Regions from separate parts of the Clostridioides sp. LIBA-7678 genome, predicted to be linked through region 1. Evidence: a T-box and tRNA genes for the amino acid it is inferred to sense, from the RefSeq annotation. Region 1 holds a T-box; the other holds one or more tRNA genes.
What was found. The T-box of region 1 lies ahead of ACTG46_RS17525 (valine--tRNA ligase). A T-box ahead of a tRNA ligase gene usually reads a tRNA of that ligase, here a tRNA-Val.
Positions count from the first base shown of each region.

Region 2: it encodes a tRNA-Val, which carries the amino acid that the T-box ahead of ACTG46_RS17525 (valine--tRNA ligase) is inferred to sense. The anticodon was not compared.

Region 1 is NZ_CP196987.1:3,781,283-3,798,081, reverse strand. Features, by position in the region: gene pstC (phosphate ABC transporter permease subunit PstC) at 1-444, shown strand, start outside; gene pstA (phosphate ABC transporter permease PstA) at 446-1,270, shown strand; gene pstB (phosphate ABC transporter ATP-binding protein PstB) at 1,289-2,053, shown strand; gene phoU (phosphate signaling complex protein PhoU) at 2,081-2,734, shown strand; gene ACTG46_RS17540 (FUSC family protein) at 2,894-3,766, shown strand; gene ACTG46_RS17535 ([Fe-Fe] hydrogenase large subunit C-terminal domain-containing protein) at 3,850-5,286, shown strand; gene ACTG46_RS17530 (polysaccharide deacetylase family protein) at 5,334-6,161, shown strand; T-box leader at 6,472-6,733, shown strand; gene ACTG46_RS17525 (valine--tRNA ligase) at 6,810-9,476, shown strand; gene rgaR (two-component system response regulator RgaR) at 9,901-10,611, shown strand; gene ACTG46_RS17515 (AzlD domain-containing protein) at 10,871-11,194, opposite strand; gene ACTG46_RS17510 (AzlC family ABC transporter permease) at 11,184-11,900, opposite strand; gene ACTG46_RS17505 (S8 family peptidase) at 12,691-13,710, shown strand; gene ACTG46_RS17500 (bifunctional folylpolyglutamate synthase/dihydrofolate synthase) at 13,844-15,142, shown strand; gene ACTG46_RS17495 (TIGR03905 family TSCPD domain-containing protein) at 15,248-15,493, opposite strand; gene ACTG46_RS17490 (beta-propeller fold lactonase family protein) at 15,641-16,507, shown strand; gene ACTG46_RS17485 (DUF4364 family protein) at 16,511-16,799, opposite strand, start outside.
Region 2 is NZ_CP196987.1:4,156,309-4,173,107, reverse strand. Features, by position in the region: gene ACTG46_RS19310 (hypothetical protein) at 1-47, shown strand, start outside; gene ACTG46_RS19305 (adenylosuccinate synthase) at 129-1,418, shown strand; tRNA gene ACTG46_RS19300 (tRNA-Lys) at 1,745-1,820, shown strand; tRNA gene ACTG46_RS19295 (tRNA-Glu) at 1,825-1,899, shown strand; tRNA gene ACTG46_RS19290 (tRNA-Val) at 1,904-1,979, shown strand; tRNA gene ACTG46_RS19285 (tRNA-Thr) at 2,012-2,086, shown strand; gene ACTG46_RS19280 (ATP-binding protein) at 2,435-3,427, opposite strand; gene ACTG46_RS19275 (DnaD domain protein) at 3,436-4,494, opposite strand; gene ACTG46_RS19270 (M1 family metallopeptidase) at 4,619-6,082, shown strand; gene ACTG46_RS19265 (MerR family DNA-binding transcriptional regulator) at 6,318-6,479, opposite strand; gene ACTG46_RS19260 (GyrI-like domain-containing protein) at 6,815-7,279, shown strand; gene ACTG46_RS19255 (MBL fold metallo-hydrolase) at 7,417-8,214, shown strand; gene ACTG46_RS19250 (EAL domain-containing protein) at 8,227-10,326, shown strand; gene rlmH (23S rRNA (pseudouridine(1915)-N(3))-methyltransferase RlmH) at 10,394-10,873, shown strand; gene dpaL (diaminopropionate ammonia-lyase) at 10,939-12,156, opposite strand; gene ACTG46_RS19235 (AraC family transcriptional regulator) at 12,325-13,218, shown strand; gene ACTG46_RS19230 (LysR family transcriptional regulator) at 13,326-14,207, opposite strand; gene ACTG46_RS19225 (LVIVD repeat-containing protein) at 14,478-15,866, shown strand; gene ACTG46_RS19220 (flavodoxin family protein) at 15,893-16,799, shown strand, end outside.

The sequences.
Region 1 (16,799 bases):
AAAGGTCAAAGTTTATTAGCAATAGTAATAGTATTAGCAGTAATGATGTTACCAACAATAATATCTGTATCAGAAACAGCTATAAGAGCAGTACCAAAAGCATATAAAGAAGGTTCATTAGCACTTGGTGCATCAAAAATAGAAACAATATTTAAAGTTGTATTACCAGCTGCAAAATCTGGAGTATTAGCTGCAGTGGTATTAGGAGTAGGAAGAGCTTTAGGAGAAACAATGGCAGTAATACTTGTTGCAGGGAATTCACCAGTTATGCCAACTTCAATAACAGATAGTGTAAGACCACTTACAACTAATATAGCACTTGAAATGGGATATGCGTTTGGTACACATCAAGAAATGCTATTTGCAACTGGAGTAGTATTGTTCACATTTATATTAATCTTAAACTTAGTTTTAAATAAACTTTCAAATAAGGCGGTAAATTAGGATGAGAAAGTTCAGAGAAAATACATTAAAGTTATTAGTATACCTATCAGCACTATTTACAATAGTATCGTTAGTAGTCATAGTAGGATTTATATTTATAAAGGGAATTGGAAATATGAATTTTAATTTCTTATTTAGCAATTATTCAGCATCAGGTGATGGTGGTATACTTCCAATGATAATTACAACATTATACACAGTAGTAGTTTCTATAGTTGTAGCAACTCCTATAGGAATCTTAGCTGCTATATATTTGCAAGAGTATGCAAAAAAAGGAAAAGCAGTTACAGCAATAAGATTTGCAACTGAAAGTTTATCAGGAATACCATCTATAGTGTATGGATTATTTGGGGGAATTTTCTTTGTTGTTACATTAAAAATGGGATACTCAATAGTTGCAGGTTCTCTTACAGTAGCAATAATAATTTTACCAGTAATAATTCGTACAACAGAAGAAGCTTTAAAGACAGTTCCTCAAGCATATAGAGAATCATCATTAGCATTAGGGGCTACTAAATTTCAGACTTTATACAAGGTAGTACTTCCAAGTGCGATACCAGGAATCTTATCAGGAGTAATCTTGTCAGTTGGTCGTATAATTGGGGAATCAGCTGCAATCTTACTTACAGCAGGTACTGTAGCTAAGATGCCAGGTGGAATATTTGATAGTGCAAGAACACTAACTGTACACTCATACTTGCTAACTAAAGAGAGTGGAGATATAGCAACAGCAGCTAGTATAGGAATTGTTTTGATAGTAATTGTATTAGCACTAAACATGCTAGCAAGATTTGTCGCTAAGAAATTAAATAAGGCTAATTATTAAATTTAAGAGGTGTGAATAATGGAATTAATCGATAAGATAAAAATGAGTGTAAAAGATTTGGATTTATTTTATGGAGACAAGCAAGCATTAAATAAAATAAATATGGATATAAAAGAAAATAAAGTTACTGCTTTAATAGGACCATCTGGATGTGGAAAATCAACTTTTATAAGAACATTAAACAGAATGAATGACCTAATAGAAGATGTAACAATTAAAGGAAACATCTTTGTGGATGGAGAAGACATATATACTTCAGATGATGTAATAAATCTTCGTACTAAAGTAGGGATGGTATTTCAAAAACCAAATCCATTTCCTATGAGTATATATGATAATGTTGCATATGGTCCTCGTACACAGGGACTAAGAGATAAGAAACAATTAGATAAGATTGTAGAAGAGAGTTTGAAAGGGGCAGCTATTTGGGATGAGGTTAAAGATAGACTTAAATCATCTGCATTAGGACTGTCTGGTGGACAACAACAACGTATATGTATAGCAAGAGCAATTGCTATGAGACCAGAAGTTATTCTGATGGATGAACCTACATCTGCCTTAGACCCAATTTCAACATTAAAAGTTGAGGAACTTATAGAAGACTTAAAAAAAGACTACACAATAGTCATAGTTACTCATAATATGCAGCAAGCTGCTCGTATATCAGATGAAACAGCTTTTTTCTTAAATGGAGAGGTTATAGAATTTAGTGATACAAAAACTATGTTTACCACTCCTGTAGATAAAAGAACAGAAGACTATATAACAGGTAGATTTGGTTAAAATATATAACTATAAAGGAGTTAGACAATGGTCAATAATAGCTTAGATATAAGTATTGATACTTTAAAGGAACAAACAGTACTTATGATGGAAAAATGTGAAGAAGCAATAGAAAAGTCTGTGACTTGTATGATAGAGAAGGATTTAGAGGGTGCAAGAAAAGTAGTAGAAAATGATGAAGAGATAAATAAATTGAGAGAAGAGATAAGAGATAAGAGTATAGAACTAATAGTATTAAAGCAACCAATGGCAAGAGACTTAAGATTTATCTATTCATTAGGAAATATATCAATAGAGTTAGAAAGAATAGGAGATTATGCAGCCAACATAGCTAGAGAAATGTTGAAAATAGGTGGAGAAGCTTATATAAAAGAGCTGATAGATATTCCTAAGATGGCAAAAGAGTGTAAGGATATGATGTCTCAGACTAGAGAAGCTTTAATCTTATTTGATGCAAGTATAGCTTATGATGTAGGAACTAAAGATGATATTGTAGATGGTTTGTATGAACAAGTACAAATTGACTGTCTAAAAATAATGCATGAAAATACGAATACTATAGACCAAGGAGTAAAACTTTTACTTATAGGAAGATACCTTGAACGAATTGGAGACCACATAACAAATGTATGTGAAAAGATAATTTTTGCAATTGAAGGTAAAATGGTAGAGATAGGATAAAAAAACTGCTTTAAAGCAGTTTTTTTTATTGTCTAAATTAAGAAGTAATTGATAAAAAAATATGATTAATGGGTAAATTTAAAAAATTGTGATATACTAGGAACATATTAAATATGAGGATGCGTATTTTATATAAGGTGCTTTTTAGGAGGTGGAACTTTGAAACTTCAAAAGATGGGTATGAGAACCATAAAGACAGGAATTAGTGTAACTTTATGTATGCTTCTTGGTGACTATTTAGTTGAGAATATGTTTTATTCTTTGGTAGCATGTATAATTTCTGTTCAAGATACAGTAAAAGGTTCTTTAAAAACAGGAATCAATAGAGTGGAAGGTACTATTTTAGGTGGTATAATAGGATTCATATTTGCCATCACTAAAGCTGGAGACCCATTTTTATGTGGTCTAGGAGTAATGTGCTCAATATATTTATGTAATCTGTTTAAAATAAAGTCAGTAGTAGTTGCTTGTGTAACCTTTCTGGCGATACATTTAGGTGTAGGTAATAATGACCCTGTATATTATTCTTTACATAGAGTATTAGATACATCTGTAGGTGTTTTATTTGGGGTACTTGTTAATTATTATGTTGCTAGACCAAATTATCTAAATAGTGTTATAGATGAATTTAAAAAGATAGAAGAACTTTCAATGTTACTTATTGAAGATAAAATACTCAGAAAAAATAATTTAGATGTAGAGAGATTTGAAGAAGAAGTAGAAAAATTAGAAGAAATATACTCAAAACTTATTGATGAGTTGGATTATAGTTTGAGTGAAACTAATATAGAAAAAATTGAGAATGCCTTAAGGATATGTAGAGAGATACATTTTCACATGCAGTCTATAGAGTTACTAGAAAATAAACTTTATTTGAAGGAGCATACATATAAATACCTTAAGAAAATATATAATGTAGATGAATTAGACTGGAATATAGATGAAGAAAAAAGTCCTGTATTCAACTATCATTTAATGAAAATAATGCTTGAAATAGAGATGTTAAAGAAATTAAATAAATTATATCAATAATAGTAAGTAAATAATAAATAAAAAATAGTATCTTTGTAAATATTAAACATATATAAGTTTAATTTACGGAGGTACTATTTTTTATGGATACTAGAAATGATAATTCTAAAATATTAGAAATATATAAGATGAAGCTTTTTGGAGAACTTGTAAAGGCAGTTTGGAATGATGATACAGAGGATATTGAAAACTTACCTGAAAAAATATTAAATGAAAACTTAAATGAAAATTTAAAAACTAATTTTGGTGAAAAATTTGATAAAGATACTATGGTAAATTTAATTAGGGTGACTATGGGATTAGATGTAACAGGAGACACAGACAAAAATTTAAAAGATACACTACATGAAGCTGTAAATTTAGATGAAGTCAAAAGACCAATAATATCTATAATATCAGATGCTTGTAAATATTGTGATGAAAATAATAAGGAAGATAAGTCATGTAAAATAAGAAGCAAGCATATTAATTGTAATGAGGAAGATGTATGTAGTGCTTGTGGTGATTGTGTATCAAGATGTAAGTTGGGTGCAATATCAGATAAGATAGAATTTATACCAATGATAAAATTGTTAAAAGACATAAAGAGTCCCGTATATGCAATAGTAGCACCAGCTTTTGTAGGTCAGTTTGGAAAAGATGTAAGCCCTGGTAAATTAAGAACTGCATTAAAAAAGATAGGCTTTGAAGATATGATAGAAGTTGCTTTGGCGGCGGATATGCTTACTGCAAAAGAAGCATATGACTATTACGAACATATGAAAAAAGATGAAGAAGGATGCTTTATAACTAGTTGTTGCTGTCCTATTTGGGTCAGCTTGATACAGAATAGTTTTCCTCAAATATTGGAGAATGTATCGCCATCTGTTTCTCCTATGATTGCTTGTGGTAGAGCTGTAAAAATTTTGAATCCAGATGCTAAAGTTGTATTCATAGGTCCTTGCATGGCGAAAAAGAAAGAAGCAATGTTAGAAGATATAAAGGATGCAGTTGATTTTGTGCTTACATTTAAAGAGTTACAAGAAATATTTGATGCATTAGAGTTAAATCCAGCGATAATGGATGAAAGTAATAGAGTAGAGGCATCCCTTTCAGGTAGAGTTTATGCTAGAACAGGAGGTGTAAGTAAAGCAGTTAAATTATCAGTTAGAAGAATTGACAAAAACATAAAATTTGAAGAAAAAGCATTTGAAGGAACAAAAGAATGTATGGACGGTTTAAAGAAAGTTTTAAATAATGAGATAGAAGCTACATTTATAGAAGGAATGGGGTGTGTAGGAGGCTGTGTGGGAGGTCCTAAGCGTATTCTAAGTGTAGAAGAAGGAACTAAAAATGTCGATGAATATAGTGAAAGTACAAATATGGAAACTCCGTTTGACAATTTAAATGTATTACAATTTTTAACTTCTTTGGGAATCAAAAGAGTAGACTCTTTAGGAGAAAAGGAAGAAGAAAAAGTTAAAAAAATATTTAGTAGAGATATAAAAAGTAATAAGAAAGAGAATAAGTATAAAAAATAATTTTTTTACTCTTAAACTTATGCTTTTATAAAAGGGAGATATGGGGGATGAAAATTAAAAATAATAAGACTGCTTTTCATGTAATTATAAGGATATTTCTTATAGCTATTTTAATTTTAACTGGAACATTATTAGAAGAAAAAATTAATAATGTTCCAGTCCAAAATATAAGCACAAAAGATGAAAATACACTAGAATTACTTTCTCAAAATAATACTTTAGGAGAAATTATGTATAAAGCATCTCAAGAGGAAACAAAAGGGCCAGGAGCTACTTCTGAAAAAGTAGCATACATAACAATAGATGATGGACCATCAAAATATACAAATGCACTTCTTGATATTTTAAAAGAAAATGATGTCAAAGCGACATTTTTCATGCTTAATCAAAATATGAAAAACCATAAGGAAGAAGTAAAAAGAGTATTAGAAGAAAAAAATTCAATAGGTTTTCATAGTGTAAGTCATGATATACATAAGCTATATAAAAGCCCAGAGGTAACCGTTGGGGAGTTTAATACATGTAATGATACTTTACAAGATATAACTGGTCAGAGCTCAAAATTAATAAGATTGCCATATGGAAGTAAGCCATATATGCCAGAAGGTTCATATAGTAAACTTATGGCAAATGATTACTTAATTTGGGATTGGAATTTGGATACACAAGATTGGAAATCTTCTACAAGTCAAATAGTTAGTAATATATTGTATTATGGAAGAAAAAGAGATGAATTGGTAGTGTTAATTCATGAGAAAGAACAAAGTTTAAATGCTCTAAATAACATTATAAGAATTTTAAAAGAGAGAGGATATACAATATTACCAATTACAGAGAATATCACACCTAAAAATTTCTGGCAAGAAAACTTATAATAAATTTAAATATTGTAAAAAATAAAGTAAATTATTTATGAAATAAAACATATAATTTATAAAATAGAATATAAAAAACACAGAATAATAAAGGGAATGTAAAGAAAATATAATTTAAAATTAAGAAAATACTGTTAAGATTTAAACAAAATAATAGTATAATTTACTATCATGATAAAATAAGTTGGAAAGATGGTATAGAAAATAACAATTATCATAAAATATAAAAAGATAATTGAGAAAATTCAGAAAAAATAAAATAAAAATAATTGACAAAAAGAATAATATTTGTATATAATAATATGTAACATTAAAGACTGAGAAGAAGAGGAGTAAGTAAATACTACTAAAAGAGAGGAAAATTCATTGGCTGTAAGATTTTCTAAGTATAAGGTTTACTGAATGTAGCTTTGGAGTTTCTAAACTGAACTGTTAGTAAGTTTAGACGGTTAGAACCGTTAAATTCTTTGAGAGTCAAAGTTGATAAAATAACATTAAGTAATATTTAGTTATATATTAATGTGTTTTAAGCTTTGGAATTAAGGTGGTAACGCGAGCTTTTCGTCCTTTTTAAAGAGGATGAAGGGCTCTTTTTTATTTCTAGAGATATTTTAAAAATTTATTTATAAAAATATAGGAGGCAAGACAATGGAAAATACGAACTTATCAAAAACTTATAATCCAAAAGATTTTGAGGCTAGGTTATATAAAAAATGGATGGACGAGGGGTATTTTAAATCTAAACCAAATCCAGATAAAAAGCCATTTACAATAATGATGCCACCACCAAACATAACAGGACAATTGCATATGGGACACGCTCTTGACCATACACTTCAAGATATATTAATTAGATGGAAGCGTATGGATGGGTATGAAGCTTTTTGGCTTCCAGGAACAGACCATGCTTCTATAGCAACTGAAGTTAAAGTTGTTGAAAGAATAAAAAAAGAAGAAGGTAAAACAAAGTATGAAATAGGTAGAGATGAATTTCTAAAGAGAGCTTGGGAATGGAAAGACGAATTTGGAGGAAAAATATCTAATCAGCTTAAGCAATTAGGAGATTCTTGCGATTGGGATAAAGAGAGATTTACTATGGATGAAGGGTGCAATGAAGCAGTTATAGAATTCTTTGTAAAATTGTATGAAAAAGGTCATATATACAGAGGAAATAGAATAATAAACTGGTGCCCAGATTGTAAAACTACTTTATCAGATGCAGAAGTTGAACATGAAGAACATGACGGAAACTTTTATCATATAAAATATCCACTGAAAGATAGTGAGGATTTCTTAGAAATAGCTACAACTAGACCTGAGACAATGATAGGAGATACTGGTATAGCAGTAAATCCAGAAGACGATAGATACAAACACTTAATAGGAAAAACAGCAATACTTCCATTAGTAGGAAGAGAACTTCCAATAGTTGCAGATAGTTATGTTGACTTAGAGTTTGGAACTGGTGCAGTTAAGATGACTCCAGCACATGACCCTAATGATTTTGAAGTAGGATTAAGACATAATCTTGAACAGTTAAATACTATGAATGAAGATGGAACTATGAATGAAGTTTGTGGAAAATATGAAGGTATGGATAGATTTGAGTGTAGAAAAGCTATCGTAGCAGACTTAAAAGAGCAAGGTTACCTAATTAACATAAAAGAGCATAATCATAATGTAGGAACTTGTTATAGATGCCATACAATAGTTGAGCCTAGATTATCAGAGCAATGGTTTGTTAAGATGGATGAACTTGCAAAACCAGCTATAGATATTCTTAAAAATGGAGAACTAGAATTTGTTCCAGAAAAATTTGATAAAACTTATTTACAATGGTTAGAAAATATAAGAGATTGGTGTATATCAAGACAATTATGGTGGGGTCATCAAATACCAGCTTATTATTGTCAAGAATGTGGAGAAATAGTAGTAGCAAAACAAATGCCTGATAAATGTCCTAAATGTGGAAGCACTCATTTTAAACAAGATGAAGATGCATTAGATACTTGGTTTAGTTCTGCACTATGGCCTTTCTCTACTCTAGGATGGCCAAATAAAACTGAAGCTTTAGACTACTATTACCCAACAAGTGTACTTGTTACAGGATATGATATAATATTCTTCTGGGTAGTTAGAATGGCTTTTGCAGGTATGTTCTGTATGAATGAGAAGCCATTTGACCATGTATTAGTTCATGGATTAGTAAGAGATTCTCAAGGTAGAAAGATGAGTAAATCTTTAGGAAATGGTATTGACCCATTAGAGATAATCGAGCAATATGGAGCTGATGCACTAAGATTTACATTAACAACTGGAAATTCCCCAGGAAATGATATGAGATTTTATATGGAAAGAGTAGAATTTGCTAGAAACTTTGCTAATAAATTGTGGAATGCATCAAGATTTGTATTTATGAATATTGATGAAGATATAATTAAAAACATAACTAGAGAAAGTGTTAAAGATAATTTAACTCTAGCAGATAAATGGATAATATCAAGAGCAAATAATATTGTAAAAGAAGCAACTAATAACATGGATAAGTTTGATTTAGGAATAGCACTTCAAAAGATATATGATTTCACTTGGTCAGAGTACTGTGACTGGTATATTGAAATGGTTAAACCTAGATTATATGGAGAAGATACAGATGCTAAGTCTGCAGCATTATACACATTGACTTATGTTCTTGAAAAGATATTAAAATTATTACATCCATATATGCCATTTATAACAGAGGAGATATACACTTACCTTCCTACTGTTGAAGGATGTATAATAGTATCTGAGTGGCCAAAATATAATGAAGAAGATAATATGGTTGAAGAAGAAGAAATGATGAATTTATTGATGGAAGGTATAAGAAGTATAAGAAATGTGAGAGCAGAAATGAATGTACCACCTTCTAAGAAAGCTAAGTTGATAATAGTACCAAGTGAAGAAAAGGTAGAAGCTATTGAACTTGGTAAAGATTATTTTATAACTTTAGCATCTGCTTCAAATGTTGAAATAGCAAAAGATAAATCTAATGTTCCAGAAGATGCAGTTGGAGTAGTTATTGATGGTGTTGAAATATTTATACCTCTTAATGAACTAGTTGACTTTGAAAAAGAAATTGAGAGATTATCTAAAGAAAAGAAAAAATTAGAGGGAGAAATAAAGAGAGTTAATGGAAAACTTGCAAACCAAGGATTCTTAGCAAAAGCTCCTGAAAGTTTAATTGAAGAAGAAAAAGCTAAAAAAGAAAAATTTGAAGAAATGATTAAATCTGTTGATGAAAGATTAACAAATTTAGAATCTAAAATAAAATAAATACTAGAGTTAATAAAAACATACAAAAAGTACGTAATCTGTACTTTTTGTATGTTTTTCTTTCTATATATACAAATATGATGTTATAATTCATTACAGATGTGTTATATTTTTATCTTATTTATGATGATATTAATCTTATATCTAAAAAATTTATGAGCAATAAAAATTTGCTATATTATGATATTTAATATAGGATGATAAAATACAGATTACGTTTGTCTTCATATATTTTTTGCACAATATATCTAGAAAAATAGATGAATTTATCATAATTTAAGTTTATGTATCAAAGATAATTACTAGAAGTAGTTTAATCGACAATTTAAGTTTGTAAAGAAATTTGAATATAAAAGTCAATGAGTACAGTTTGTAAATTGAAATAAAGTAAACTAAATGATATTTTAGATTTGGAGGTGATATTATGTTCAGGGTAGTTATATGTGATGACGAAAAAATACAAAGAAGCATACTTAAGGAATTTGCAGAAAAACTTTTGTCTGAAAGGTGTCTAAATTATCAAATACTGGAATTCTCTTGTGGAGAAGATTTAATATCTAAATACCCAGAAAAAATTGACATTATATTTTTAGATATCCAAATGAAAGATATCAATGGAATTGAGGTGGCTAAAAAGATAAGAAAGTTTGATGAAAAAGTAGAAATTATATTTACAACTGCTTTTTCAGAGTATGCCCCCCAGGGTTATGAAGTACGTGCTTATAGATATTTAGTAAAGCCTATAGAGTATAGTAACTTTGCAATGGGTGTAAATCTTTGTATTGATAACCTTCAAAGAAAGAAGGAGCGTTATATAGTTTTAAATAGTAAAAAAGGATTTAATAGAATACTTATAGATTCTATTTTATATGTTGAAACTGTAAAGAGAGATTTAGTTGTACATACATTAGGGAGAGATTATAAAGCCAATATGAGCATGAAACAAGCAGAAAAATTATTGTGTGAAAATGGATTTTTCAGATGTCATACAAGTTTTATTGTCAATTTGAGAAGGATAGAAGATCTTGGTGATAATATGATTACTATTAATGAGAAATTTATACCAATTAGTAAGTATAGACTCAAAGATTTAAAAGTAGCATTAACAAGCTTGTTATGTGATATAATGTATTAATTTTGAAAAAGGTAAATTAAAATATTTAAAAAATATTTAAAGTCATCACAGAGCTATTGATTTAAGACTGTCTTAATATAGAAAAAATTCTCTGTATTAAGACGGCCTTTATTATGATGTAAAATAGTAGCTTATAGATTCTAGGTATTGTTTCATTATGTGGAGTGCACAATTATAATAGATTAATTATTAGTGTATTATAGATAATTTCTATATGTAGTATTTTAGTTTTTTACTATGCATTAACATATATTAAATTTTACAATATGACTCCAAAAAAGCATATAGATATTGCACCTACAGCTATTGAGATAGCAATAGACTTGAATTTATAAGCTACTAATAGTACTATTATACCTGATATAATTTTGGGATTAGTTAATGACATATATAGATTATCTCCATTAAAAAAAATATCTTTTGCTATGAGTGAACTAAGTATAGCAATAGGTATAAACTTCATGATGTCTTTAATAGAATCAGGCATATCATTTTTTGAAAGTATTATCATAGGTAAAATTCTTGGAATATAAGTAACAATTGCCATACCTAAAATAACTACAAGTATGTAATTAGTATTCATGTATTTCCTCCTTCTTGCGAGTTAACTTTTGTATATAAAAGCCAAATAAAGCAGATAAAATAGATGCTATTATGATGACTAAACTACTTTTAAAGAAAGTATATAAAATTATTGATAATAGGATAGAAAGCATTGAAACTAGTATGTATACTTTACTTTTAATTTGATTAACTACTAATGTTATGAACATTGATATAAGTAGAAAGCTTGCTACAGAATCACTTATAGTGACAATTTCTCCAAGAAATGCTCCTAAGAAACAACTACCAGCCCATACTAGTATACAAAGATTGTTTAGGTATAATGCGTGTTTATCTGTCCAATTACTATAAGTATATTTTTCTAAGTTTATAGCAAATGTTTCATCTGTAACACCATGACAAAAATACATTAAAAACCTCATATTTTTATTTTTTATATGCATATGTAAGTTGGAGCTCATTAAAAAATTACGAAGATTCAATATAAATGTGGTTAGTACTATTGAAGTTATACTTCCATTTGAAGCTAGCATTGAAGCAGCCACAAACTGTGAACTACCTGCAAATACCATAAGTGACATCATTAGTATGTAAAAGGCAGATAAACCTGCTTTTTGAAGCATAATACCACAAATAAGTCCTAATGGGATATATCCTAGAAATATTGGGATTGATGTCAGAAAACTTTCCTTTAAAATTTCTTTTCTTGATATTTCTTCTTTCAAATATAATCACCTCTTTAAAATAATGAATATTTATAAAATTCTATAAATATTTGTTTCATTTTATTATATCTATTTTAATTAGTTATATCAATGTCTGAGGCAATACAGTATATATTAAAATAAGCATTTATAATTTGTAGAATTTATAGTAATGAATTTATAAATAGTTTAGTTCTATTAAAAGATTCCCTTTTATGCAATTTATTTATTGAAATATGATATAATATATAAGGGTTTAGGTATCAATTCTTAGGATAATGACTATATAAATTTTATGAGTGTGCAGAGTGCAAGTTTTTATGTGCTGATTTAAATATATATTTATTCGCTATCTTGAGTGTTTTTTTACATATTGATTCATACATTGTAGAATGTATTACAAGACAATTACATTTAAATTAATGTTCTTATAGTATATAAATAATTATTCCCATAAATAAAATTGAGGTTTATGATATTTAAGTAAAAAAGTAGAATGTGTAATTGGTGGTTAATTATAAATATATATGAATAAAGTATACAAGGGGATTGTCTAATAAGAAGGATAATCTCCTTTTTACAAATAATTCTAAATTGTGATATAAATCTAAAAATTTTATCTTATTATTTAACAATTTAATGATAATAATTGATATAATGAATATAAATTGAATATATAGTATACTTAATTTATGTTTTTAGAAGTAAATATGGCATTTAAAAGAGAAATTGTGCAACTTAAATTAAAATTTAAGATGAACTATTAACATAGATATATTAAAAACTTTTAGTAATGGAGAATATATGTGATATGAATAATAAAGTTAAGGTTGCAGTATTAGATACAGGAATAGATAAAGAACATGATTACTTAAAGGATAACTTAGTTGGAGGAATTGCTTTTGAATGTATACATGATTATATTTTTATATCAGATAAATTTGATGATGAAGATGGTCATGGAACTGCTTGTGCATCAATAATAAAGAAGGAGTATGAAGATGTAGAGCTATTTGTTATAAAAGTTTTAGGTAAAGATAGCATCGCAAATATAAAAGTTCTTGAAGAAGCATTAAAATATCTTTTAGACACAAACATAAGATTGATTAACTTAAGTTTATCAGTCATAGGAGTAGAAAGTGTCAAGGGACTATTTGAAGTTTGTTATGAATTGTTTAGAAAAGGGAAAATAATAGTATGTTCATTATCTAATGAATTTGACTTAAGTTATCCAGCAATGTTTAATAATGTTATAGGAGTGAGAGGATTTACCTTAGATGTAGATGATTCTTTTTGGTACAATAAAAAATATGATGTTCAATGTGTTATGGATAGTAATTCGTATATAAGTTGTGATATAAATAATTCTTATAGATTACCACCAAAGTGTAATAGCTATGTAGCAGCAAAATTTACTGGTAAAATAGCTAAGATATTGTCTGAAAATCCAGATATAACAATATCTGATTTAAATGATAAACTTGAACTATTAGCAATTAAAAATAATTGGGATAGTTTTGATTTAGATGAATATAGTAGAATTCCAAACTTTAAACTAGATTTGTATGACAAAGAAAATATTCTTCTTATGAAAGTCGCTGATGTTGTTAGAGATTGCTTAAATATTAAAGTTGATAATGAAAAATTATTTCAATGTAGTCTTTTTAATAAAGAGATAGGATTAGTTTATGATAATTGTTTTAGTTTGCTTCAAAAACTAGAACGGGTATTTAACATAAAATTTAATTATATGGATATATCAAAGTATGATTTAGTTTCGATATATACATTAACTGAGTTAGTAGAAATGTATAAAAACAAAAAATTATAAATAAGGAATTAGTAATTAGATTTAATGTATAAGGTATTAGATTATATGTATTCTTTGTCAGTAGATTAAAAGCAAAAAATATACTATAATTAGATAACATAAAAGAAAATGCCGATACAGGGGGAATTAGATAATGAAATATGAAGAAGCATTAGAGTACATATCACAAACCAATAAGTTTGGTATAAGATTAGGTCTAGAGAATATTGGAAAATTATTAGAATTATTGGGGAACCCACAAGAAACTTTAAATATAATACATGTAGCTGGAACTAATGGAAAAGGCTCAGTGTGTTCTTTTGTTTCTAATATACTAAGAGAGTGTGGATATAAAGTTGGTTTATATACATCTCCGTATTTAGAAACCTTTACTGAACGTATAAGAGTAAATGGAGAAAATATACCACAAGACGATGTTGCTAGGATAATTGAATTAATAAAAGAAAAAATAGATATTATGGTAGAACAAGGCTATGCATATCCAACAGAGTTCGAGGTGGTTACTGCAATGGCATTTTATTACTATTCAGAACAAAATGTGGATTTTGTTGCTTTAGAAGTTGGTTTAGGTGGAAGATATGATGCTACCAATATAATAACAAAATCACTTGTAAGTGTAATAGCATCTATAAGTTTAGACCATACAGGAATACTTGGCGACACAATAGAAAAAATAGCATATGAAAAGGCTGGGATAATAAAGGAAAATGGATTAGTACTAGTATATGACCAAACTGATGAAGCAAAAAATGTCATAAAGTCAGTTTGTAATGAGAAAAAAGCACAATATATAGAAGTTAATTTTGATGATATAAATATAAAAAAATCAGATATAGACTCTCAAATATATGACTGTACTGTAATGAAAGAAATTTACAAAGACCTTGAAATAAAATTGATAGGTGAACATCAGATAAATAATTCTATATTGGCGATGAGTGTAATAAAATATTTAAAAGATATAAACAAATTAGAAAAGATAAGTGAAGAATCTATAAGAAAAGGACTTATAAATACTAAGTGGCCAGGAAGAATAGAAAAAATAAAAGAAAATCCAATTTTTATAATAGATGGTGCGCATAATGAAGATGGAGCAAAATCTTTAGCAAAAGCACTTAATAAGAATTTTAAAGATAGAAGTTTAACCCTATTAATAGGTATGCTAGAAGATAAAGACATTGATAGTGTTTTAAATATATTATTGCCACATTTTAATAAGGTAATAACAACAACTCCTAATAATCCAAGAGCTATAAATTCAGATATATTAAAAGAAAAAGTATTAAAATATGTAGATGATGTAACATCAAAGCATGAGATAGAAGATGCAGTAAATTATACATTGGAAACATCAAATAAAGATGATGTTATAATAAGTGCAGGTTCTTTATATATGATTGGGACAGTTAGAACTTTAGTAAAGAAATCATAACTTTATAAAATAAATATATAAAAAAGAGCTATCTAAGTTAGTAGGTAGCTCTTTTTTATATAAAGTAAGTTTTTAATAATTTTTCTGATATTTATATAGTGGTGATTATATAGATTGACGTATAGCTTTAGATAGCTGGTCAGGGCAAGAAGTACCTTTTCCACCACAATCAATACCATTTAATTTATCAGCAACTTCAAGAGCATTTTGACCAATTATTAAGCTTCTAAGTCCTGATAAATTACCATTACATCCTCCTATGAACTCAGCATCAACAATCATATTATTTTCATCAACTTCAAAAACCATTTCTCTACAACAAACACCACTTGGGTTAAATGTTACTTTCATTAAAAAGACCTCCATTAAATATATTTCATTTTTTTAACATTAATAATAATACCAAATATATGCGTAATAATGCAACTATAAAGCATAATACAAGCTAATGAAATAATATATTATTGTAGTATATGTATTGTGGAGAGGAGGGGTTATGTGAAAATCTATATTTCTAACTATCTATCAAAGAGTATTAGTATAGTTGATTATTCTACACTTGAGCTAGAAAAGGAAATAGTATTAGAAGATAATATATATCCACATCATTTTTGCATAGAAAAAGAAAAAAATTTAATATACATACCTAGTTCAAGTAATGGGATACTCTATGTCTTAGATTTAAGCAATGATAAAATAATTGATACTGTTTCTATAGGAGGAAGTCTTAGTCAAGTTGTACTTAGTGATAATGAATTATTTGTAGCAAATGAAGATTCTAATAGTATATACGTATTGAATAAAAACACATTAAATCCAATAGGAATTATTGGTGTTGATAACATGCCACATGGATTTGATTTTGACAGAGAAAGTAAAAAGTTATATGTACCATGTATAAATTCAATAGTATGTATAGATACAATAAATAAAAATATACAAAAGAAAATTAATATGGACTTTAGAGCATGGCATATAGAACTTGATAAACAAAAGAAAGAAATGTATATATCAACACTTGATGGAAAGCTTATAATAATTGACGAAGTAAGTATGGATATAAAAAAGGTATTATATGAATTCTTATTACCAGTAGAAATAAGATTTAATTATAGTGGGAAAAAAGTTTATGTTGCTGATTTGGGTTATAATAATGTGAGAATTTTAGATTATACAACAAGTAGATACATTGGGAATATTGAGATAAATGGAATTCCACAGGGATTAGAAATATCTAAAGATGAAAGGTTATTATTTGTGTCAGATACACAAGAAAACTCAGTGAAAGTTTATGAAACTGCAAATAACAAATTAATAAAAGAAATCAAGGTAGGAAAAGAGCCTACAACTATAATTTGTTTGTAGGCTTTAATGTATGTCTCTTATAAGTAAGTCGATAACTTCGGCATACATATAAGATGCATTATTTTTCCAGTTGTTGCAAATAAGCTTTGCCTGTTTCTCTGATGAAACATTTAGATTTAAATCTATTAAGTTAGACTGATTTTCTATGACTCTAAGGTTGACAATAAATTCATTATCACTTTGTTTTACAAAACTAGACTTTACTTGAGTATCTGCTAGTAAATTTTCTTTATTAGAATCTATATACTTGTCTATTTTTTCTGTAACACTAGTAGGTATTCGATTAAAGAAG
Region 2 (16,799 bases), 380 kb from region 1:
AATTTTCAAAAATAGAAAAATATCTGTTAAATATTGGAGAACGCTAAAAAAGTTGAAAAAAATACGAATGTTTGATAGAATAAATAAGTAAAGCGTTCGAGAGTATATAAAATATAGAGGTGAATTACATGAAAACAGTTGCAATTGTTGGTTCTCAATGGGGAGATGAAGGTAAAGGTAAAGTTATAGATTATCTTGCTACTCAAGCAGATGTAGTAGTAAGAGGACAAGGTGGAAATAATGCAGGACATACATTAGTTGTAGAAGGTAAGAAGTATGCACTACATTTAATTCCATCTGGAGTATTAAATTCAAAAACAGTGAATATAATAGGAAATGGTATAGTATTTGACCCTAAAGGATTTTTAGAAGAATTGGAAATGTTTAAAGCGGATAATATAAATACAGAAAATATAAAAATAAGTGATAGAGCCCATGTCATATTCCCATATCATAAAGAACTAGATGCATTGTCAGAAGAAGCCAGAGGCGATTTAAAGATAGGTACAACAAAAAAAGGTATTGGACCTTGCTATATGGATAAAACAGAGAGATCTGGAATAAGAATCTGTGATTTAATGGACAAGGACAAATTTGCTATAAAATTAAAAGCTCAGATAGATGCTAAAAATGAAATAGTTAAGAATATATATGGAAAAGAAGAATTATTTGATTTTGAAACAATATATAATGAATATATCGGATATGCAGAACAAATAAGAAAATACGTTGCAGATACATCAGTTATTGTATATGATGCAGTGAGAGCAGGTAAAAAAGTATTATTTGAAGGAGCACAAGGTACTTTATTGGATTTAGATTTAGGAACATACCCATTTGTTACATCTTCTCACCCAACATCTGGTGGATTTGCAATCGGTGCAGGTATAGGACCAAACATGATAAAAGATGTTGTTGGGATAGTAAAAGCATATACTACAAGAGTTGGAGAAGGTCCATTTGTTACAGAACAAATAAATGAAACTGGTGACAAAATAAGAGAGCAAGGTCATGAATTTGGAGTAACTACTGGTAGACCAAGAAGATGTGGATGGTTTGATGCAGTTATAGTTAAGTATGCAGCTAGGGTTAATGGTTTAACTAGTATCTCATTTATGTTACTAGATGTTTTAACTGGATTTGATAAGATAAAAGTTTGTACATCTTATAAGATGGGTGATAAAATAATAACAGATTTCCCTGCATCATTAGACGACTTAGCAAAATGTGAACCTATATATGAAGAATTAGATGGATGGAATGAAGATATAACTCAAGTAGATAATTTTGATAATCTTCCAGAAAATGCAAAGAAATATATAGCTAAAATAGAAGAGTTGGTCGGAGTAAGTGTAGACATGGTTTCTGTTGGGCCTAATAGAGCTCAAACAATAATAAGAAAAAATATATTTGCTTAATATTTTATTAAACAATTTAAATTGTGAATAATAAGGAAAGAGTATCTCAAGATAATGATTATAGTTATTAGAGATACTCTTTTGTGTTAGATTTGTATTAAGTCTTTATTCAGTTAAAATTATTTATGTATGTTCTATGTGTAATTAAAGTTGAATTTCTGTATTCTAATTATATATTTTATTCAAAATGCTTGTTGAAAATAAGTAGTTCAAGAGGATTCTAATTATATGCTAAAAAAATAAAAAAACTATTGACTAAAAATTGTACAGCAGTTATAATATAACTTGTGAGTGAAAGAAACGACGAAAAAAGTCGAAAAAAATGTGGTCTATTAGCTCAGTCGGTAGAGCACCTGACTTTTAATCAGGGTGTCCCGCGTTCGAGTCGCGGATAGATCACCAAAATGGCTCGTTGGTCAAGAGGTTAAGACACCGCCCTTTCACGGCGGTAACAGGGGTTCAATTCCCCTACGAGTCACCAGTATGGGACTATAGCTCAGCTGGGAGAGCACCTGCCTTACAAGCAGGGGGTCACAGGTTCGAGCCCTGTTAGTCCCACCATTTTTGAATTAGAGATAAATACTAGATTATATGCTGGTGTGGCTCAACGGTAGAGCAGCTGACTTGTAATCAGCAGGTTGTAGGTTCGATTCCTATCACCAGCTCCACAAAGTACATAAATTCAAATTAATATAATTTTCTACGTTACAGGATACTTTTAAGTATCTTTTTTTGATTGAAAAATTAAATTTAATTACAATAAAGTATTAAGTTATTTGTAATGATATAATTTATAAGATTAAAATTTAGAGTATTTTTAGAATAGTATTATATAATCTGCTAAGTTTACAATATTGATAAATTATAAGTAATATAAAGAATTAGATGTATTAAAGATACTTTAGAAATGTACTTATAGTAGAGAGAGTAGTTTCTTTAGTATAAGTTTTAAACAGAGAAGCAAGTTTGTCTTACCTCTCTATTTAAAAATAAAAAAATGTTTTTTAAGGGCTACTTTATTTAAATCTTTCCCATCTCAAATCATCACCAGTAAATTCTAAAATCCTAAATTTGTCTAAAATTCTAGAAAGAGTTCTTTGAGTATAAGTATTTCCTATTTGGGATGGTGTTAAGTTGGTTGAGATAATAATTTTTTTACCAGTAACAAGTCTTGTGTTTACAATGTTGAAGATTTCTCCACTAGTAAAAGAGTTATTAAGTTCAGTACCAAGGTCATCTATTATTAATAAATCACAATCAAACAAGTTTTTATAATTATCTTCACTTATCGGATTATTTGTGTCTCTTCTAAATTTATAGTCTTCAAGAATATCTAATATTCTAAAAGAAGTTTGATAAATTACAACATTTCCTTTGTCCAATAATTCCTTTGCAATACAATTGCACATATATGTTTTTCCCAGTCCAGTAGAACCATAAAACAGTAGATTTTCATCATTATCTTCCTTGAAATCATGAACAAAATTTTCGCAGACACTTAAATTATTTAGCATATTTTCTCTAGGAGATATTTCTCCATCAGAGCCTTTCTTAGGAGAAAATATATTCAAGTTAAAATTCGAAAAATTTTCCTGACTTAAAATCCTGTCTAAATTAGACATTTTATAAGCTTCATTTACAATTTCTTGTTTAAGGCAAGAGCATTTTTCCCCATTAGGTAAAAAACCTTTATCTTTACAAGAAGTACATTGAAACTTTATTTCTAAGTAATCAAGAGGGATATTATTCTCAGCTAAAAGTTCCTCCTTCTTTACTTTTAAAGATTCTATAGTATTTTTAGATTTATTTACAATCTCATCTTTAGACTTAGGATTTAAAAGTACTATTTTAGCTAGACTAAGGCCTATTTTAGAAATCTCATCATCTATAGATTTTATTTCAGGAATTCTATTATATACCTCATTTTTTCTATGTTCTAATAAGAGTTCGCTATTATCTCTTCTCTTATCATATTTAGCAAGTATTTTTCTTATTTTATCTTCATTCATTTAATCACCTACTTAAACTTTTCTTTTTGACTTTTTTTAATAATCTCATCGAGTTCATCAGATGTATACTGAGTGAATGTCTCATTGAAATTATGAAACTTAGTTTTCTTGTAAGTATTGTTGTTTTGAGTAGTATTAATCTGCTTCTTATTAATATTCTCCTTAACTATACGTTCTTCCTCTTTTTGCTTTAAATCATTTAAATTTTTTATATTTTTTTCATTCCAATTTTTAATTATACCATTTATATAAGATATACTTGGGTTTGAAATATTTTTAGATTTAGAGCAAGCATTTATTATTAAGTCCATATCCATACCAAATTTATCAAACCAAGTGTCCATAAGTTCTTTTTCTGACTTTGATGGTTGTCTTGAAAATCCTAATTCATTGAAAATAGTTTTGTATAAAATATATCTTTCACTTCTAACTAAAAAGCTATCTTCAACATCTTTTGGTGTATATAAATTTGAATCATACCAATTCCTGATAATACCCTCAATGTATTTAACTGGTTTTGATGTACCAGTTTTATCTTTTACATATTCATAAGCACAAAGTATCATATCAGGACTCATATTGTATTTATTCATTATATCCATGATACTTATCTTTTCACTTGGGTCGAGATAGCGGCCAACTATTTTATTTATGGAATTGAACATTTTTCTAATACTTGGATTTTCAGAAGTAGATACAACTTGGTCTGTATTAGATTTTACAGATGAATTATTACCTAATATATTCTCAATATAGAAATTTTTTAAATCTAAAAATTCTATTGAATAATTAAAATTATCATATTCTCCATTGTCATGTATTTTTATAATCTTCTTTTCCTCCCAAAATTTCCAAGCAGATAACACATCAGACAAAGGTATATTTAGGTTTTTGGCTATTGAATTATTGTCGAACTTAGGATTAGAAGTAATATCACATGCTTGTCTATAGCCTAAAAGATAAACTTTTACGTATAACCCGTCCGCCATTGGCATAAATATATCTATAAAGATATTGGGAATAGTGATTTCACCTAAATCTATTTCATTGCTTTCTTTGAAAAACATTTTATCACCTCAGATTAAATTATATCATTTTTTATATTATATTTGTCTGTAAACAAATAAAAGGTCGCAAGATTAGCATGTAAATATTTTCTAGAAAGATTCATTTTGAAAGGGAGGAGATATTTTGGTTATAAAATTCAACCAAAAAGTAAGAAGAACATTATCAGTAGCAATTTTATTTATGGTATTAATAATAGGTTGCTTTATAGAAAAGGATGACAGTTTAGAAACGTATAAAGAAAAAGCTAATTCAAAGATAAATCAATATAATATGGATGTTATATTTGATGATGAAACGAAGAGACTAATGTGTAATCAGAATGTTGAGTACATAAATAATACAAAATCAAACATGGATAAAATATATTTTCATATATATCCAAATGCTTTTTCAAAAAAAGAGTTTGCTCCTTTTGAAAAAGAGGAAATGACAAAAGCTTATCCTAATGGGTTCAATGAAGGGTACATAGATATAAAGAATATATTAAATAGGAATAGTAAAATGGAGTATAAGATTAAAGGGGATAAAAATGATATATTAGAAATAGAATTAGGGAAAGAATTAAAACCGAATGAAAGAATTTCATTAGATATAAAATATAATGTAAAAATACCAAATTCAGTTGGAAGATTTGGATATGGGGAAAATACTATAAACGTTACTAACTGGTTTCCTATAGCTTGTGTTAATGATGAAAGAGGTTGGAATCTAAAGAGTTATGAAACAATTGGTGACCCATTCTATAGTGAGACTAGCGATTTTCATGTGAAACTATTAATTCCAAATAAGTATAAGATTGCTCACACAGGAAAACTTATTAATGACAAGCATGACAATAAAAAGATGCTATATGAAATAGAAGCTGAAAGTGTTAGGGATTTTGCATTTATATTAAGTAGTAAATTTGATGTAACTAAGGTAGATTCAAAAGGAATAGCAATTAATACATACAATTTAAATAAAAAACTTTCTAAAAAAGCAACTGAAGTGGCAAAAGATTCAATTGATATATTTAGTGAATTATTTGGGAAATATCCATATAAAGAATACTCTGTCGTAGCGAGTGACTTTTTTATAGGTGGAATGGAATATCCTATGCTCGTTATGATAGACCAAAGCTTATATAATGAGAAAAATGAATTTCTACTTGAATATGTTATTGCCCATGAGACAGCACATCAATGGTGGTATTCTGCTATTGGAAATGATGAAATAAGTGAACCTTGGTTAGATGAAGCACTTACTGAATATTCTACAATAGTGTATTTTGAGCAAAAATACGGTAAAGAGATGGCAAATAAACTTCTAAAAACTATGGAGATACAGACAAAGAGTTATTTGAGTGAGAATATATTTAAACCAGCAAATGAGTATAAAAATTCTACTGAATATAGCTTGAATGTTTATACAAAAGGTGCAATAGCGTTTAATGAAGTGAGAAAAGAAGTTGGTGATAAAGTATTCTTTGAGACTTTAAATGAATACTATAATAAATATAAACATAAAAATGCTAATGGAAGGGCTTTTGTGGAGATATGGAGCAATAAAGGGATAGATATAAATAAGATTATAAGTGAATACAAGTAAATTTTGTATAGGGAATGTTTCAAAATAAGAATTTGGAGCATTTCCTTTTTTATGTAAAGAACAGAAAAATAGAAATGGAAGTTCTTAAGAACCTCTAGTCTACAGGATAATTGTTCTTAAAAAAAGAAAAGTATCATGTCTAATTGTTATTTCAAAATAAGTATTATATCATTATACTTTATTTGAGTGCATATTTACCTTATAGCTACAACAATAGTTTTTTATTTAGCAGAGTTTATATGACTTGTACTATTCCCAAATTTTTTTCATCATCATAGTATCTATACTGATTTTCTTCATTTCTAAATGATGGTTCTAAAATATCTTCTTTATCGTAATAACGTAGAGCTTTTACAGTCAAACCAGATATTTTAGAAAACTGACTTATTCTATACATAATTACCTCCTTTGATTTTAATTGTAAACTATCCTCTGCACTGGAATGTTAGGAAAATTATAACGTATTAAAGATAGCTATATAATAAACTATTTATATATAATGTCTTATGGAATATAGAGTTAATATTCCTAGCAATTTATAATATCTTTTTAAAGTAACTTGCTTTATGGTTTGCATATTGAAAACATTGTATATAGTATTCAAATATGCTTATGCAATTTAATAAATATTACTTTGGGGCTTGAAAAGAGCATTGTAGGACAAGCCACAATATATGCTAGATGATATCATGTTAACTATAAATATAAAATAAACTTATTGGAGGAAATGAAATGTCAAGAATAACAGATATTACTGTGGTCGAACAGAGTGCATATTATGCTTTAGTAATAAAGAAAACAATTAACTTCATGGTTGAATTTCAAGAGTTTTCTGCTGAAGGATATGCCAAAATCATGGACTATATAAAAAGTAAAAATACTTTTGTAGCAGGAGCACCTATTGTCTGCTTTCACAATATGGACTTAGAAAACTTAAATATTGAAATAGGCTTTCCTACTGCAACTAAGATGGAAGGCGTAGATGATATTCAGGGTATAGAAATACCTGCACAAAAGATAGTTACTGCAATTGACCAAGGTGATTATATTTTGCAAGACCCTACATTAGAAGAATTGTTTGCATGGGTACAGAGTAGCCCCTATGAAATGATTGGAGAAATTTATTATCAATACTTAAATACACCAAATCGCCCAACAAATGAACTATTGACTAAAATGATGTTGCCTATTCGTTAATATGAAGTATCAAAAATAAAACATGAAAATTTAAAACAGGAGTTGAACTTAAAATTTGATTGGAAAAAATCAATTTCGAGACAACTCCTGTTTTTTTGGTATAATATAATTTATAAGGCAGAAAAAGAGGTGAAGGAATGCTAAAGTATTGTTCAGTTGGAAGTGGCAGTAGTGGAAACTGCCATTATATAGGGTATAAAAATACTAATATACTAGTAGATGCAGGGTTAAGTGGAAAGAGAATAACTACAGGTCTTAAAGACATTGATGTAGATGCAGATAAATTAAAAGGAATATTTATAACACATGAACATGTTGACCACATAAAAGGGGCAGGTATATTATCAAGAAAGTTTGATATACCAATATTTGCTAATATAAAGACATGGTGTTCTATGAAGGATAAGTTAGGAGATGTCAAAGATAAAAATATGAAAGTTTTTGAAAATGATAAAACTTATTCACTAGGAGATATTATAGTGAGACCTTTTTCAATAGAACATGATGCATCTGACCCAGTTGGATATAATTTCTATACAGAGAGTGATGAAAAGATATCTATAGCTACTGATATAGGATGTATAACTCAAAATATAAAAAAACATCTATATAAATCTAAGTTAGTAGTATTAGAATCAAATTATGACCCTAATATGCTTATGATGGGTTCATATACATATGCTTTAAAGAAAAGAGTAATGTCAAACACTGGACATTTATCTAATGAAGATGCCGCTAATTTCTGTGTTGAGCTGATTAATGAAGGTACAGAATCTATATTATTAGCTCACTTAAGTAAAGAAAATAATTTTCCAGAATTGGCATATGAGACTTCAAAAGGAGTATTAGCATCAAATGATATAGTAGTTGGACAAGATGTGAAGCTAGATGTACTATCACGAAATGATATTTCTAATGTTTATGAAATGAAGTAGAGGTGAATAACTTTGCTAAAAAGAAATTTCGAAAATGTTGAAGATAATAAAATTTTATATTCTATAAAGCAAGGAATGATTTTAGCCATACCTGCTATTATGACTGGCTCAACTGCTCTTGTCATTTTAAATCTTCCAATAAGGGCGTATCAAGAATGTTTATCAAATTTATTTAATGGAGAAATCACAAAGATTCTTAACTTTATAAATGGCTCTACTTTAGGAATAATTTCATTAATAATATTATTAACAATAAGTTATAGTTATGGGAAAATATATGGGAGCAAGTATACAGTACTTGTTCCTATAGTTGCAATGTGCTCTTTTTTAGTGTTTTCAAGTGGCAATGAACTTAATTATATAGAAGTATTTAACACAAAGTGGCTATTTACAGCTATTATTGTCGCTATGACATCATCTGTATTGTTTGTAAAACTTACAGAATCTTTTGTCACAAGTGTAAAGTTTCATACAGAGGGAGCAGATGCAGACTTTAATATGGTAGTCTCAGCTATAGTTCCATTTATAATTGTAGTATTTTTATTTTCTATTTTTAGAGTAATAATGATAAGTTTAATTGGTAGTTCAAACTTTCAAGATATATTTTACGATTTATTTTCAAATGTATTTAGCAAAATGGGGAGAAATCTCATGAGTGCCTTATTATTTATTTTCTTGATGCATTTTATGTGGTTTTTTGGAATTCATGGGAGTAATGTTCTAGATACAGTTGCAAAAAGTTTATTTGAAAATAGTATGGCAATTAATATCAATTTAGTTAATAATAATCAATTGCCAACAGAAATCTTTACTAAGACTTTTTTTGATACAATGGTCTTGTTGGGTGGATGCGGTTCTTTGCTATGTCTAGTAATTGCGATTTTTCTTAGTGAAAAACGTATAAATGTAAGAAAGCTAGCTAAAATTGCTTCCATACCAGCTCTTTTTAATATAAATGAGATGTTAGTTTTCGGAATACCAATTGTTTTTAACCATATTATGTTTGTACCTTTTGTAATTACGCCTATAATCTTGACTATTACAAGTTATATAGCTATGTCTATAGGGTTTGTTCCATGTACAGTTTCTCCTGTAGAATGGACATCGCCTATATTTTTAAGTGGTTATATGGCTACAGGCTCTATAAGAGGAAGTATGTTACAATTGTTTAATCTATGTATCGGGGTTATGATTTATATACCATTTATAAAGATGTCGCAAAATAGATATACATATATGTTTAAAAATAATATAGAAAACTTAACAAATTTAGTAAAAAGGTATGAGTTAACAGGTGAACAGCCAAATCTTTTAAATTACAGTGGTAAAATAGGGTCAATTTCAAAAATGTTAGCTTCAGATTTAAAGTTCGCTATGAAAAGAGGAGAGATAGAACTTTTTTATCAACCTCAAGTCAATTATAATGGAAGTGTTGTAGGAGCAGAAGGATTACTTAGATGGAAACATTCAATAGGAGGATTCATTTATCCACCATTAGTTATAATTTTGGCTAAAGAAGAAGGGTTCTTAGATGAGCTTGGAGAGTATATTATTGATAAAGCATGTATTGACTTAAAGAAGAGTGAGAAGTTATTGAGAAATCCTGTTAAATTCTCTGTAAATATATCTCCAGACCAACTTGATGACCCTAAATTACCAGAGCAAATAAAAAATATCATTAATAGGAATGATATAAATCCTAATATGTTAGGTATAGAAATTACAGAACAGGTTGCATTATCAGGTTCGCAAATAATTATAGAACGTATCAATGCGATACATAACTTGGGAATAAAGCTAATTATGGATGATTTTGGTATGGGTCATAGCTCACTCATATATCTTCAAAATAATAATTTTGATATAGTTAAATTGGATGGTTCGTTAGTTAAAGAGATACTTACAAATAAAAGAAGTAGTGAAATTATAATGTCTATTGTAAATCTTTCAAAAAATTTGGAGTTTGACATAGTTGTTGAATATGTTGAAAATTTGAGTCAAAGAGATAAGCTATATGGATTAGGATGTGAGATATATCAAGGATATTATTATAGCAAAGCTGTAACTTTTGAAGAGTTTATAGAGTATGCAAATCAAGAAAGAGTGAGATAATTTTATAAGAGTTTATAGATTATATTAGGATATAAATGTGTAGCAAAATTAAGTTTAGGAGAAACATATGAATATAAGTATAGTTGTGGTAGGTAAAATTAAAGAGAAATATTTAAAATTAGGTATTGATGAGTTTAAAAAAAGACTTTCTAAGTACTGTAAGTTGGAAATTATAGAGTTGGACGATGAGAAAGCTCCAGAGAATTTGAGTGCTAAGGAAATGGAAATTATAAAAGATAAAGAAGGTAAGAAAATTTTAGGGAAGATAAAGCACAATAGTTATGTTATAGCTTTAGCCATTGATGGAAAGAATTTGTCTTCTGAGGAGCTTGCTAAGACTATGAGTGATTTAGCAGTTAGAGGTAATAGTAGTCTCTGTTTTATAATCGGAGGTTCTCTAGGGCTTTCTGATGAAGTCCTAGGAAGAGCTGATTATAGGTTATCTTTTTCTAGGATGACTTTTCCTCATCAGATGATGAGGTTGATATTGTTGGAGCAGATTTATAGAGCATATAGGATAAATAATGGGGAACCGTATCACAAGTAAGTGATATAACAGAATAAATAGAGTAAGGTAGATAAGGTAATGAATACCTAATCTACCTTACTTTATTAAATTGACGTATAAGCGCCATCCCACACTATTCTTTTATAATTTTCAGGATCAGTATCACCCTCTGTACTTATAACAAGTATTTTTGAATCTTTATTTATGTTTAGCTTATCAGCTATTTCTTTTAATCCATCTTCCTCTAAAATCAAACTTAAAATCCCTAAACCTACCGCACCAGATTCTCCAGATACAACCTTAGGGTCTCCCTCTAGTGGGTTAGCAAGTATTCTCATTGCTCTTGCAGCTACATAATCAGGGCAAGAAATATACATATCAGAATAATCTCTTAAAATATTCCAACCTATAGTGTTAGGTTCACCACAATTAAGCCCTGCCATTATAGTTTCCATAAAACCTGTAACAGCATGTGGTTTTTGGTCATTTATTTCTGCTGATTTAAATATACATGCTGCTTCATTTGGTTCAACTATAGTAGTTATTGGTCTATTGTTGCCAAATACATATTCTAGATATCCTTGTACAGTTCCAGCAAAAGAGCCAACCCCTGCCTGAAGGAATACATGAGTAGGCATTCCATTATCTAAAGAATTTATTTGCTCTATAGCTTCATCGATAAGAGTAACATATCCTTGCATAATCCAAGTTGGAATTTCTTCATAACCATCCCAAGCAGTATCTTGTATTATAACACCATTATTTTCATCAGCATATTTAGTAGCTAATCTTACTGCATCATCATAATTTAAGTCTGTTATAGATGCTTCTGCACCTTCTTTTCTAATATTATTTAATCTTATCTCAGAAGACCCTTTTGGCATAAATACTACTGATTTTTGTCCAATTTGATTTGCAAACCAAGCAATCCCTCTTCCATGATTTCCATCAGTGGCTGTTACAAAAGTTAAGTCTCCAAGCTTTTCTTTTATATTTTTACTATTTAGCATTTCAAAAGAAAGATTAGAAATATCCATATTTAATTTTTTTGCTATATATTTTCCAACCGCATATGAACCACCAAGACTTTTAAATGCATTAAGTCCAAATCTATATGACTCATCTTTTAGCCAGATATTACTAATACCTAATTCATTAGCTAATTCACTTAAACTGTGAAGAGGAGTTACTTTATACTCTGAAAAGCTTTTATGGAAGTTTCTAATTTTTTCTATTTGTTCTTTGTTAATAAAGTCTACACTTACTTTAGATTTGTGTAAATTTCTTGCATTTTCATTTTGTATATATTTGATATCTTTTATATTTCTCATAGTTTTTATCTCCTAAAATTATTTATTATTTATTTCTTAATTATAATTATATTGACTAATTAGCAAAAAATATATAATAATATAGGCAATAAATATCGTTATATTATCAAGTTGTGTATGATTAAAAAAAATCTAAATTAGCAAAAGGAGACTAGATTTATGAAGGATAATATTGTTACTAATAAAAATAAAAAAGAAGTAACACAACAAGGTTCATTTGAATTTCCAATTACAGTCTATAAGACTAAAATAAGTGAAAATATTTTGGGGTATATTGATTGGCACTGGCATGAAGAGTTACAATTTTGTATTGTAACAAAAGGTAATATTAATTTTAATGTTGATGGAGATTCAATAATTTTATCTGAAGGAGAAGGGATATTCATAAATGCAAGGCAATTACATCAGGCAAAAAATTATAAAGGAAGAGATTGCTCTTATATAAGTGTAGTTTTTAATTCAGACTTTATATCTAGCTTTGCAGGAAGTCTCATAAATATAAAATATATACAACCTTATATAGATAATTCTAGAATTAATTATTGTATTTTGAAAAATGATATTGACTGGAAATCGGTTATACTAAACAATATCTTTAAAATTTATGAAGAGTATAATAAAAAGGAAATGGGATTTGAATTACATATATTTATATTATTAATAGAAGTATGGAATATTTTAATAAAATCTTATTTTGTATCATTTCCTAATGATAATGCTAGAAATAATAGTTTGCATATAAGAAATATAATTGGCTATATATGTGACCATTATATGGAGAAAATCGAACTTAATGATTTAGCAAAAGAAGTTAATTTATCTAAAAGTACTTGTTGTCGTGAATTTAAAAAATATATGAATTGCACTATTTTTGAATATATTATTAATTACCGCTTGGTAGCTAGCTCAAATTTATTAATTTCAACTAATGATTCGATTTCAGATATAGCTTATCAGTGTGGATTTGGTAGTACTAGTTATTTTATTGAAAAATTTAAAATGAAAACAGGAGTATCGCCGTCTATTTATAGAAGACAAAAGACAAGTTTTTAATAAGATATTATTTTTATATAGAATAAAGTTTAAAAAATAAAGAATAAAAAATAGCATTAACCATGAAAAATGGCTAATGCTATTTTTATAATCAATATTAATTAATTTTATATTATAGAAATAAATTTTTCTAATGCTGGGTTTGTATTGTTTTTATTCCATACAACTACAACTTCAATTCTATTCTGTACTTCCTTTATAGGAACAATTGAAATATCATGCTCTATCATATTACCTACAGCACAAAATGAAGGTAATATGGATACACCCATATTAGAGGCTACTAGAGATTCAATAGTATTGAGATTATTTGAACGTTGTACCACATTAGGTACAAATCCTGCTTCATGATATCTATCTTGTATCATAGATTTTTGACCATATTCATCTCCTGTCTCCTTTACAAAAATAAATTTCTCATGTTGTAACTCAATTAAATCAATACACTCTTTATCATAAAGAGGATGTCCAGGGGGTAAAAGGGCAACTAAAGAATATCTTGCTACAGTTTTATATTCAAAACCTTTTAATGGCTGATTTTCCGGATTAATAACAAAAGCAAGGTCCATAAAATTATTTTTCACTAAGTTTAAAAGCTCAGTCATCTCGTTAGTACAGAGTTCCATAGATATGTTAGGGTATGTATGAGAAAATTCTTTTAAATATTGCTGAAGTTTGTTTTTTTCATATCCGATTAAAATTCCAATGCTTAAAGTTCCAGAAAAACCATTTGCAAACTTTTGTGTTTTTGCAATAGCATCATTGATATTTTTTATTATAGTGCGTGCCTCAGATAAAAAAACTTTTCCGGCTGGAGTTAGCTCAACGTGTCGTTTGCTTCTTGTAAACAGAGTTACATGTATCTGTTCTTCTAAGGCTTTAATTTGTTGTGTAACAGCAGTTTGAGAAATATAAAATTTTTCTGCTGTTTTGGTAAAACTTAAATTTTCTGCTACAGATATAAAATATTCCAATTGTTTAGTATTCAAAGAATCACCCCTTTTTAAACTTATCTTGCTTGTAAACATTAGTTATATAATTAAAACTTATTATAGTATAAGGAAACTTACTTTTAAATAATATTAGAAAATATTTGTATAAAAATATATGTTTAAATGTGTATTTACATTAAATTTTATAAATTTATTAATAAGAATAACTTATATATTCCCATAAAAACGATATTGGATTTGACTGAGTTTATCCCATAAAATGAAAGTATATCAATTGATAATAACCTAGATAAGAAAGGAGAAAAAATGGAAGATAAATTTTATGCAAAAGGTGAAGGTAATAACGGGTATATCAAAAACCTTGAAGTTTGTTCCTTTAACAACTTAGATGGAACTTGTGGAATGTTTCAAATGGCGCTTTATAAAAGAGATGAGAAATATTATTTATATGGGTGTTGTTTTGGGGGAAGTAAAAAGAATGGAGTAATGATTAGTGACATTACAAATCCTTATAATCCAGAATTTATTAAACACTTTCAAGTGTTAGATCCAAAAGAATATCCTACAACAACAACTCCAAAAATTCAAATAGCAGATGATTTAATGATAGTAGCCATGAGCTGTGGAAGTGGGCCAGGAGCACTTGTTGACCAAGCTAAATTAGAAAGTATTAAGTGTGAAGCAGGAATTAGAATATATAGTTTAAAAGAGGACCCACTAAATCCTAAGTTTTTAGGATATTGGGATTGTGGATTAAAGCATGTAATGGGTGTTCATAGATTTATGTATAATGGTGGAAGATATGTACACTTATCAAGTGACTGCGTTGGATTTGAAGGAATGATTTACAGAATCATAGATATAATAGACCCAACTAATCCAGTAGAAATAGGTAAGTGGTGGAGACCAGACCAATATGCAGATGGATATCCAAATAGAACATTTGATCCAGGAGCACCTCATTGTCCAGAATTTATGGATAAGGGATGGCTTCATGGACCTCCTTTTGTAAGAGATAAAAAAGCCTATTGTGGTTATGGAGGAGCCGGTTTAGTTGTGTTAGATGTTGAGGATTTAACAAGACCAAGATGTTTGGGCGAGTTACCATTTATGCCTGCGTTTTCTAGCAGACTTGCAGGAGCAAGAACGCATACAGCACTACCATTACCAGGAAGGGATTTGGTTGTTGTTCAAAATGAAGGAGAACGTTTTCAGTTTTTTAAATCGGAGAATATTACAGATGTCCAAGCTATGAATAATATACATATGGTTGATGTTAGCAATCCAACAAAACCGACATTAATTGCTCAGTTCCCATATCCTGAAGTACCAAAAGATTTTCCTTATCCTAATTTTAATGTTGCAGGGCTAGGAAAACCAGGACCATTTGGACCACATAACCTTCACGAACCAATGGATAATAAGCCATGGTTAGAGCAAAGAGGAGATAGAGTGTATTGCTGTTATTTCCATGCAGGTTTAAGAGTTTACGATGTATCAGACCCATATTATATCAAAGAATTAGCATATTTTATACCACCAAATCCAAATAAAGCACCAGAAGAGTCTTATTTCCTAGGATTCCCTGGACCACGTTTAGCAGTAACAGAAGATATTATTGTTGATGATAGAGGATACATCATTATAGATGCTCTAGATGATGGGTTCTATATATTAAAAATGAAAGAAGATTAATAAACACTAAAGAGGGAGAGTTAAATATGAAAATACTAGGTATTTCTTTTGGAACGAAAAATGGAAATAATGACACAATGTGTAAAGTAGCACTTAAAGGAGCTCAAGAAGTTGGAGCTGAAGTAGAATTTATTCAAATGTCATCTCTTAATATTAAACATTGCACTGGGTGTTGTGCATGCGTTAAGACTTTATTATCTGGAAAAGGTAGTATGTGTATACTAAAAGATGATTTTGAATGGTTACTTGATAAAATAAAAGACGCAGATGGGATAGTATTCTCAGACCCAATATTCGAAGAAGGAGCATCAGGATTATTTCATACTATAATGGACCGTTTTGGGCCAAGAGTAGACAAGGGAAATAATATTATAGGAACAAAAGTTGCAGAAGCTACGGGGGGAAAAATTCCAGACCCAAGAATACTTAAAGATAAAGTAGTATCATTTATGGGAATAGGTGGTTCAGACTGGGGTACAAGAGTTCAATGTGAACATGCTATGCTAGCCCTAATACCAATGTGGAAAGTGATAGATAATGCTTGGTTTCCATGGGCAAAGGAACTAGTCATGAATGATGAAAAACTTGCTCAAGTTAGTCAAATAGGGATAAATATAGTTGAAGCAGCAAAAGATTTCGAAAAAGCTTCATACCAAGGAGAAGAAGGAGTCTGTCTGCATTGCCATAATAGGCTATTCTACCTCGAACCAGGTACTAAAAAGTCAATATGTGCTCTATGTGGCATAGTTGGAGAATTAGATACAACAAGTGGAAAAACTATATTTAGTTTTCCAAAAGAGCAATTAGGACATGCTCATGACACTTTACCAGGTAAGTTTATACATGGTGATGATATTAAAAGAATGGAAGGGCATTATGCAGAAGTTCGTAAAACAACAGAATTTAAAGAAAGAAAAGTAGCTTATAATTTTA